Regions from separate parts of the Bradyrhizobium sp. CCBAU 53340 genome, predicted to be linked through region 1. Evidence: predicted binding sites of a transcription regulator. Region 1 holds the regulator's gene; each other region holds the start of a gene.
What was found. The regulator PhoB, encoded in region 1, activates phosphate uptake and scavenging genes when phosphate is short. The targets are predictions, from matches to a motif close to TGTCATNNANCTGTCAT.
Positions count from the first base shown of each region.

Region 2: a site for PhoB is predicted at 1,561-1,577, ahead of phnF (phosphonate metabolism transcriptional regulator PhnF). Genes of this name have one in related genera too.
Region 3: a site for PhoB is predicted at 1,847-1,863, ahead of XH89_RS06400 (YdcH family protein). Genes of this name have one in related genera too.

Region 1 covers NZ_CP030055.1:7,477,901-7,481,131, reverse strand. The annotation lists gene pstB (phosphate ABC transporter ATP-binding protein PstB) at 1-565, shown strand, start outside; gene phoU (phosphate signaling complex protein PhoU) at 577-1,293, shown strand; gene phoB (phosphate regulon transcriptional regulator PhoB) at 1,308-2,021, shown strand; gene XH89_RS35475 (GcrA family cell cycle regulator) at 2,112-2,624, opposite strand; gene XH89_RS35470 (aspartate aminotransferase family protein) at 3,081-3,231, shown strand, end outside.
Region 2 covers NZ_CP030055.1:932,341-935,571, forward strand. The annotation lists gene XH89_RS04370 (carbon-phosphorus lyase complex subunit PhnI) at 1-409, opposite strand, end outside; gene phnH (phosphonate C-P lyase system protein PhnH) at 414-1,022, opposite strand; gene phnG (phosphonate C-P lyase system protein PhnG) at 1,027-1,491, opposite strand; gene phnF (phosphonate metabolism transcriptional regulator PhnF) at 1,612-2,340, shown strand; gene phnE (phosphonate ABC transporter, permease protein PhnE) at 2,466-3,231, opposite strand, start outside.
Region 3 covers NZ_CP030055.1:1,362,535-1,365,765, reverse strand. The annotation lists gene XH89_RS06410 (EAL domain-containing protein) at 1-94, opposite strand, end outside; gene XH89_RS06405 (NAD(P)/FAD-dependent oxidoreductase) at 300-1,403, shown strand; gene XH89_RS06400 (YdcH family protein) at 1,579-1,761, opposite strand; gene XH89_RS06395 (YdcH family protein) at 2,090-2,296, shown strand; gene XH89_RS06390 (hypothetical protein) at 2,416-2,634, shown strand; gene XH89_RS06385 (hypothetical protein) at 2,654-2,905, shown strand; gene XH89_RS06380 (GGDEF domain-containing protein) at 2,908-3,231, opposite strand, start outside.

The DNA.
Region 1 (3,231 bases):
TCAGCTGATGCTCGATCAGACCAACATTCTCGATCCCAAGCTCGACCTCAACCTGCTGCGCGCCCGCGTCGGTATGGTATTCCAGAAGCCGACGCCGTTCCCGATGACGATCTACGAGAACATCGCCTTCGGCATCCGGCTCTATGAGAAGATCTCGAAATCCGAGATGGACGACCGCGTCGAGAAGGCGCTGCGCGGCGGCGCGCTGTGGAACGAGGTCAAGGACAAGCTCAATGCCTCCGGCCTGTCGCTCTCCGGCGGCCAGCAGCAGCGCCTCTGCATCGCCCGCACCGTCGCGGTGCGGCCCGAGGTGATCCTGTTCGACGAGCCGTGCTCGGCGCTCGACCCGATCTCGACCGCCAAGGTCGAGGAGCTGATCCAGGAGCTGTCCGAGAACTACACGATCGCGATCGTCACCCACAACATGCAGCAGGCGGCGCGCGTCTCCGACAAGACTGCCTTCATGTATCTCGGCGAGCTGATCGAGTTCGACGACACCAGCAAGATCTTCACGTCGCCGTCCGACCGGCGCACGCAGGATTACATCACCGGCCGGTTCGGCTGAGGAGACAGGACATGGGTTCTGAACATACCGCAAAAGCCTTCGACACCGACCTCCAGGAGCTCACCCGCCTGGTCGCCGAGATGGGCGGCATCGCCGAGCGCATGATCGTCGATTCCGTCGACGCGCTGATCCGCCGCGATGTCGCGCTCGGCCAGCGCGTCGTTACCATCGACGCCGAGCTCGACGCGCTGCAGAAGAAGATCGAGGAGCGCGCCGTGCTGACCATCGCGCGCCGCCAGCCGATGGCGGTCGATCTGCGCGAGATCGTCGGCGCCATGCGCGTTGCGACCGATCTCGAACGGATCGGCGACCTCGCCAAGAACATGGGCAAGCGCGTCGCGGCGCTGGAGACGGATTTCCATCCGCTCAAGCTGTTCCGCGGCCTGGAGCACATGACCGACCTCGTGCAGCAGCAGGTCAAGTCGGTGCTGGACGCCTATGCCGCGCACGATCTGCCGGCGGCGATGGCGGTGTGGAAGGGCGACGAGGAAGTCGACGCCATCTGCACCTCGCTGTTCCGCGAGCTCCTCACCTACATGATGGAGGATCCGCGCAACATCTCATTCTGCATCCATCTGATGTTCTGCGCCAAGAACATCGAGCGGATCGGCGACCATGCCACCAACATCGCCGAGACGGTGTTCTACATGATCGAAGGCCAGGCCATCACCGACAAGCGGCCGAAGGGCGACATGACGACCTTCGCCACCACGGTCCCGAATACTTAAGGAGCGACGAGCCCATGGGCGCACGCATTATGGTTGTTGAGGACGAGGAAGCTCTCACCGAGCTTCTCCGCTACAACCTCGAGGGCGACGGCTATGACGTCGAGACGGTGATGCGCGGCGACGACGCCGACACCCGCCTCAAGGAGCACATCCCCGATCTGATCGTGCTCGACTGGATGCTGCCGGGGCTCTCGGGCATCGAGCTGTGCCGCCGGCTGCGGACCCGGTCCGACACCAAGCAGCTGCCGATTATCATGCTCACCGCGCGCGGCGAGGAGAGCGAGCGGGTGCGGGGACTTGCCACCGGCGCCGACGATTACATCGTCAAGCCGTTCTCGGTGCCCGAGCTGCTCGCCCGCGTGAAGGGCCTCTTGCGGCGCGCCAGCCCCGAGCGGCTCGCCACCGTGCTCGCTTTCGGCGACATCGAGCTCGACCGCGAAAAGCGCCGCGTGGCGCGCTCGGGCCGGCCGATCGATCTCGGCCCGACCGAATACCGCCTGCTGGAGTTCTTCCTCGAACATCCGGGCCGCGTGTTCTCGCGCGAGCAGCTGCTCGACAGCGTCTGGGGCCGCGACATCTATATCGACGAGCGCACCGTGGACGTCCATATCGGCCGCCTGCGCAAGCTGCTCAATCTCGGCCGCGAGCAGGATCCGATCCGCACCGTCCGCGGTGCCGGCTATGCGCTCGACGATCGCTTTGCCAAGGCAGAGCAGACGTCAAGCTAGCGGCACTCATGCCAAACAAAAAAGCGCGCCCAGTGGCGCGCTTTTCTTTTTGTCCCGGCCCGGGCCGGGACAATGTCGTCTCAGCAATGCTCAGCGCGTGCTCGGCTTGGCCGGCGCGCGGCGCCGATCGGCGGCCGGCTGATAGGCGACACGCGAGTGCTGGGCGCAGTAGGGCAGGCCGGACAGTGCCTTGCCGCCGCAGAAGAAGAAATCCGGGCTCGAGGGGTCGCCGACCGGCCAGTGGCAGGTCGCCTCGTTGAGTTCGAGCAGCGAGAGCCGCTGGCTCATCGGCACCACGTTGTCATAGGTAACGGGTTCGGCTTCGACCTCGACCTCGAAGGCCTGCGCCAGCGCGGTGTTGCCGCGCGCCATGGGGCGGCTCACCCGCATCATGTGCTGCGCGGGACGCGCCTTGCGCGGCCGCGGAGCTGCCGATGAGGGGCTCTTGGCCCGGCCGGACAGGCCGAGCCTGTGCACCTTGCCGATCACGGCGTTGCGGGTGACATTCCCAAGCTCAGCGGCGATCTGGCTGGCCGAAAGTCCGGCCTCCCAGAGCTTTTTCAGCTGCTCGACGCGATCGTCGGACCAGGTCAAAACCGTCATTGCACCCTTTCCTTCGCCGCGCGCCGCCATCCTGGGGCGGCACGACGAATGCCTAAGTCTCGAAAAACCCGTGCCGCCAGAATCCCTTAAGGCTCGCCGGGCGCACCAGATGCGCCCGAACGTTTACGCCGGTACATGAGGACTTATGGGATCAGAACCGCTGCACGAGATGTCGTATCTGACAAGCCAAACGCTACAATATGGCGTGACTCACGCGCAAGAGTCCGCCGACTCGCTTCCACATGTTCCGTGGCGAAAATCCCGCAAAATCGCCACCGCAAGACTACGGAATCAGCGTTTCGCGAGGCTTTCCGGGCGGCATTGACACCCGTTTCACCAGGCCTAAGATAGTCGTGCGTGCCGCCCTTAAAAGGCGGCACGTTTCGTTTTCCGGGCCGGTCAATGGTGCGTTGCGCAATGCACACATTGTCCGTCCGCAACAATCAAGTGATCGTCATGACCAACAGCGCAGCGCCGCATTTGCTCCCCGTTTTCGCCAGAGCCGACATCGGTTTTGAGCGCGGTGAAGGCGTCTGGTTGATCGCAACCAACGGCGATCGCTATCTCGATTTCACCTCGGGCGTCGCCGTGAATGCGCTTGGCCATG
Region 2 (3,231 bases), 1.2 Mb from region 1:
AGCCCTGGGCGAGCGAGGGATCGAGCAGGCGATGGGTATAGTCGAAGGTGGGCCCGAGGATCTGGCCACCGGGAATGTCCTTGAAGGTCGACGACACCCGCCGCTGCACCCGCATCGCGCCGGTGTCGACCGGCTCGCTGGCGCCGAAGCGCGGCAGGGTGGCGCGGAAGGCGCGAACCAGGAAAATCGCCTCGATCAGGTCGCCGCGCGCCTGCTTGATCGCGAGCGCCGCAAGCTCGCGGTCATAAAGCGAACCTTCGCTCATGACGCGGTCGACGGCGAGCCCAAGCTGCTCCGAGATCTGGTCGAGCGAGACTTCCGCAACGCCTTGATCGCCGCGGCGGGCATTGGCGAGCAGGCGATGCGCGTTCTCGATGGCGCGTTCGCCGCCTTTGACTGCGACATACATGCCTCTAGCCTCCCTTGCTCATGACGCGCGTGGTGCGCGGGATCGCCACGACGGCATCATCGGCGACCAGAACCACGTCGATGCCACGCGGGAACAGCGTCTCGTTGAAACGCAGCTGTTCGAACAGGTCGAAGGGCTTGAATGAAGCCTGCAGCGTCGCGACCCCGTCGATGCCGGGGCCGCGGAGCTCGAAGTTCTTCCCGAACTCCAGGCTCTCGACCTGAATGATGACGGTGGTCGAACGGTCAGGATATTCGTTGGTGCCGAGCGCGAAACGCTCGAGATTGGGCAGCAGCACGCCGTCGCTGATCAGCGCGAAGGCCGCGATCGAGGAATCTTGCACCACCGGCGCGCCGGTGTGGAATTTGAGCCACTTCAGGACGTCAGTGCTCTCAGCCATGCGCGCATCGAGCCAGAGCGGCGTGTCGTGATCGAACAGCGTCAACGCGATTGCAGCGGTGCCGCGCATCATTGGGCCCGCGGTTCCCGCCATCGGCACGATGCGCTGGACCGCGCCGGGTCGCGCCATCGCGTCCATCACCGAGCGAAAGGTCGATTGCGCCGACAACACCTTGTCGGCGAATCCCGGCGGCAGTTCCGCAATCGTTGTCATGGCCTCACCCTTCACCGCGCACCATGGTGTAGAAATCAACCTTCGTCGCAGCCGTTTCTTCGGCCTGTTGCTTGCGCCTGACCATAAGCTGCTCGCGCAACGGTGCGATTACGTCGCGCTCGACGGCAGCACTAAATTCACGTGACTGCACCAGCGCGTCGCACAGCGCGATCAGCCGCGCCTTCTCGCCATCACGCCCGAGCGTGTAGCCGAAGCCGACCTCGCCGCTCGCAAGCCGCACCGCTGCGCGCGACACCGTGGCTTCGCCGAGATTGAAAGGCGCGCCGTCGCCGCCGATCCGCCCGCGCAGCATCACCAGGCCATTTTCCGGTTCGCGCAGATCCTGATGGCCGGGCAAGGGAACGTTGCGGAGACGGGCGGCGATCTCGCCCGCCTCCGCGTGCGCCAGCACGGCCATGGCGGCCTGACGCTGGGCTTGCTGGGTGTTGTGCTGGGTCACCGAATCCACCGAATTTTTCTGCCGAACTTGTCGAATCCAAGTTGTCTATGATACTAGACAACTTGATACGGGAGCGCCATGACTGTTTCGTGACAAAGATGTGATTTCCGGGCTAGGCTGGCCGCCGACATGAGCATGCAGGACACCGCCTCTTCAGGCGTCGCGCTGTGGCGCCTCGTTGCCGACGGCATCGAGCGCGGCATCGCCGATGGCCGTTTTGCCGCTGGCGACAAATTGCCGGGCGAGATGGAGATCGCCGAAACCTATCGCGTCAACAGGCATACCGTGCGCCGCGCGCTGGCAGCCCTTGCCGAGCGCGGCATCGTGCGCGCCGAGCGCGGCAGCGGAACCTATGTCGAGGCCCAGAAGCTCGCCTATCCCTTGCGTTCGCGCACGCGCTTCTCGGAGATCGTCGGCGCCGAAGGCCGCGAGCCGCATGGCCGGCTGATCGAGGCGTCAGACGATGTCGCAACCCGCGAGCTTGCACGCGAACTGGGACTGAAGACCGGTGCGCCGCTGGTGCGCATCGAGGCGATCCGCCTCGCCGACCGCACGCCGATCTGCGTCTCCACCACCTGGCTATCGGCGGAGCGGTTTCCGGGCGCCGGCACGGTGTTTTCAGCCACGCGCTCGATGACGAAGATGCTCGAGCATTACGAGATCCGGGACTACCGCCGCGGTGCGACCAGGATCACCGCCGGCATCGTCGATGCGACCGATGCCGCGCGGCTCGACCTGCCGCTCGGGCGGCCGATCCTGGTGGTCGATGCGACGGATCTCGATCTCGAAGGCAAGCCGCTGGTGACCAAGCATTCGCGCTTTGCGGCGGAGCGGGTGGAGTTCTTGGTGGAGCCGTAGACCGCTCTACGAATCCGGTCTCGTAGGGTGGGCAAAGGCGCACTTGCGCCGTGCCCACCACCTGTCCATGAGTCGCAAGAAGTGGTGGGCACGCTTTCGCTTTGCCCACCCTACGGCACCTGTGATCAGGCCACCGCCCGCCTTCCAATGATCGCAAACCGCAGTTTGCCCGAGATGAAATCGATCGCGGCGACGGCGACCAGGATCATCAGGATCAGGAACGAGACCCTCTGCCATTCCAGCACGCGGATCTGCTCGGCGAGCTGGAGGCCGATGCCGCCGGCGCCGACGATGCCGATGATCGTGGCTGACCGCGTATTGGATTCGATGAAATACAGCACCTGGCCTGCGATGACGGGGAGCACCTGCGGCATCAGGCCGAAGCGGATCTCGTGCAGCGCGCTGCCGCCGGAGGCCCGGATGCCCTCGACCTGCTTCTGGTCGGCGCCCTCGATCGCCTCCGAGAACAGTTTTCCGAAGGCGCCGAAATCCGACACCGCGATCGCGAGCACGCCGGCGAAGGGGCCGAGCCCGACGACGTTGATCCAGACCAGCGCCCAGATCAGCGTGTCGACGCCGCGGATCGAATCCAGGAATCGCCGCACCGGGAAGCGGACGATGCCCGGCACAATATTGCGGGCCGCCAGCAGGCTGACCGGCAGCGCGAGCAGAGCGGCCAGCGTGGTGCCGAGCAGCGCGATCGACAGCGTCTCGCCCAGCGCCTGCAGATAGAGCGGCAGCGACGAGCCGGGATCGGGCGGCATCATCATCATGCTGATCCAGCCGAGCTGGCTCAGCCCCGAGATGAAACGCGACGGCGAGAAGTCGAGATCGACCAGGCCGAACACGAAGATCGCAAAAGCGGCGACGAGCATCGCCGGCGTCGCCAGG
Region 3 (3,231 bases), 1.6 Mb from region 1:
AGGCGCGCGAAGGCGCGACCGCGCTGGTCAGGCACACGACGGCCTGCACAGCAATCGGAAGCATGCTGCCTTCGTGCCAGTTCTTCTCAGCCATCAGCCACCCGCGATTTCAACTGCGGATTGTCTGGCTTCACGGGTTTGGATCGGGTAAACGCCTGTACGTCCAACAGAAAAATGTGACGTGAAATACGGCAATTGCCCTGACATGATAAATGCTTCCTTAACGGAAATCGGCCGCGTAGCACGTTTTCCAGGCAACCCGGCGCCATCGGCCCCTTCAGCGGGACTTCTGCAAAACCATGGATAGGGTCGACTGCGTCGTCATCGGAGCCGGCGTCGTCGGGCTCGCGGTGGCCCGGAAGCTCGCCCAGGCGGGACGCGAGGTGATCGTGCTCGAAGAGGCCGAGGCCATCGGCACCGTCACCTCCTCGCGCAACAGCGAGGTGATCCATGCCGGGATCTACTACCGGGCCGGAAGCTGGATGGCGCGCATGTGCGTCAGCGGCAAGCATGCGCTTTACCGCTACTGCGGCGAGCGCGGCATCCCACACAAGAACTGCGGCAAGCTGATCGTCGCGACCAATCCGAAGGAAACCGAGAAGCTGCAATCGATCAAGGCGCACGCCGAGGCCAATGGCGTGCTCGACATGCAGTTGCTCTCCGGCGAGGCCGCGCGTGCGCTGGAGCCGGCACTGGCCTGCGACGCCGCGCTGCTGTCACCGTCGACAGGCATCATCGACAGCCATGCCTACATGCTCTCGCTGCGCGGCGAAGCTGAGGAAGCGGGCGCGGCCTTCGCGTTTCACACGCCGCTGATCCGCGCCAAGGCGGAGGCCGGCGTGATCGAGATCGAAGCCGGCGGCGAAGCGCCGATGACGCTGCAATGCGACCTGCTCGTCAACGCCGCCGGGCTTTCGGCCACGACCGTGGCACGCCACATCGACGGCATGCCGATCGACCGGATTCCGCCGGCCTATCTCGCCAAGGGCAATTATTTCAGCTGCAATGCGCGCGCGCCGTTCTCGCGCCTGATCTATCCCGTGCCCGAGCCCGGCGGGCTAGGGGTGCATCTGACGCTGGACATGGCAGGCCAGGCGCGCTTCGGCCCCGACGTCGAATGGATCGAGACGATCGACTACGAAGTCGATCCGTCACGCGCCGAGCGCTTCTATCCGGCGATCCGCAAATACTGGCCGACGCTGCCCGACGGCGCGCTGATGCCGAGCTATTCGGGCATCCGCCCGAAGATCGTGCCGCCCGCAGTCGCCACGCAGGATTTTCTGATGCAGGGTCCACGCGACCATGGCGTCGCGGGTCTGGTCAATCTGTTCGGTATCGAATCGCCGGGACTGACATCCTCACTCGCGATCGCGGACCACGTTGCTGAGCTCGCAGAAATCTAGCGCCGCTTTCGAGCGAAGCGGATGCCGGTTCGCGTCAGGAAGACGCGCCCGAATAGAGATCCTCCACCGCGCAATGATGATCGCGCAGTGTACATCTGACAGCCAGGGATGAGCGCAAAAGCTCCCATCCCTGCCTGAAAGGATATGATCAAACTCTACGCTGTTACGGGGGTTACTAGTGAAGCGTGTCGCCGGTTTGCTTCAGTCGTTCGATCTGGTCCTTGACCATCAACTTGCGGCGCTTCAACTCAACAATTTGCAGGTCGTCTGTTGAAAGGTGCACGAGAGCTTCGTGCAATTCGTTTTCGAGAGTTTTGTGCTTCCGTTCCAATTCAACCAGATGTGCCTGAATTGTCATTCGAAACCTCCTCGGCAGGGGTGAACCTTGGATTCGATCCGGACAGCGAAGTGTACATCACCGATTCGTTCTGTCGATATGTATCCGTCGTCGCACCGTCATTTTTGAAAAATCATATGTAACGAACCGTGAGTAAGGAACCACTCGGCGAAAATTCCATGATATCAATGCGCTTGCGCCACGCGCTCGCGAATCGTTGAAATATCTTGCGAGGGAGCGGTGCGCGAAGGTCGCAGATCGCTTGCGATCACGCCGCGCAAGGACGATAATTTCCACAGGGCATCCACAGCCTTAATCTCAAGCCTATCGGTTTTCGGCCACCGCAGACATGACCCATGAAGACGAGCGTGAGCTCGAAGCCGAGCTCACCCGGTTGCAGCAGGAACACCGAGATCTCGATGCGGCGATCGATGCACTGCATCAATCGCCCGCCCCCGACCTGTTGCGGCTGCAGCGATTGAAGAAACGCAAGCTGTTGTTGCGCGACCGTATCGCCTTCATCGAAGACCAGATCACGCCCGACATCATCGCCTGACCCACAGCGGTTGCGGATCGCCGCGATGAATCCGCTTGACTCAAAAAGAACAAAAGAAGAACATAAGTCCACCCCGACGCCCAGGAAACGTCCAAGAACAACCCGCAAGGACACCGCAAATGTCAGTCCCAGCCCTTCTCGACAACAGCCACTATGAACAGGCCTGCGACCAGGCGATTGCGATGTGCGACGGCAATCTGCGCAGCACCATCAAGGCGCTGATCATGGCCAACGAATATCTGGAAGCCGAGCTGGAAGAATTGCAGGCGGCGATTTCGGCCGGCTGCATTCCCGAGGCATCACTCAGCAAGATGCGGGGCAAGAGCAGCGCCGCCTGAGTATTACAGGAGCAACGCCATGTCCGACGTGACCTACTACGTTGCAATGCCCTTCCTGATCGATGCCGACGGATCGCCTGTCGCGGGCGCCGCGGAGGAATGCCAGAGCTCAACGGCCGCGCTGCGGCGCGCCGAGGCTCTGGCGCACGGTGCCGGCCATATCGGCGCGGTCGCGTTCAGCCGTAGCGGCGATCCCATGACCGGCGAATTCGGTGACGCCACGCTGCTGCGCAAATTCGGCAACGTGCCGGAAGATCTGGCCACGCTGTAAAGTTAGCTGCTCACGAGCCTGATCCGCGGCTCGTGCCGCCGATGCGCCTTGCGCACATACATGGCGGCATCAGCCTCCTCCAGTGCGCGTACAGGATCGGACTGCGCGCCGAGCAGCGCAACACCGGCAGACGCGCCCGCCGTCACATGCTGGCCGCGAAAGACAAACGACAATTCGTCGATCGCCTGCTCGAAGATGGCGGCCTTCGCCTTTGCGTCGGTCTCGCTGAGATTCCAGAGCAGCAGGGCAAACTCGTCGCCACCGAGACGGCCGACCACGTCGGAGGCGCGAATCTGCCGCGTCAGTGTCGCGGCGATCGCCTTCAG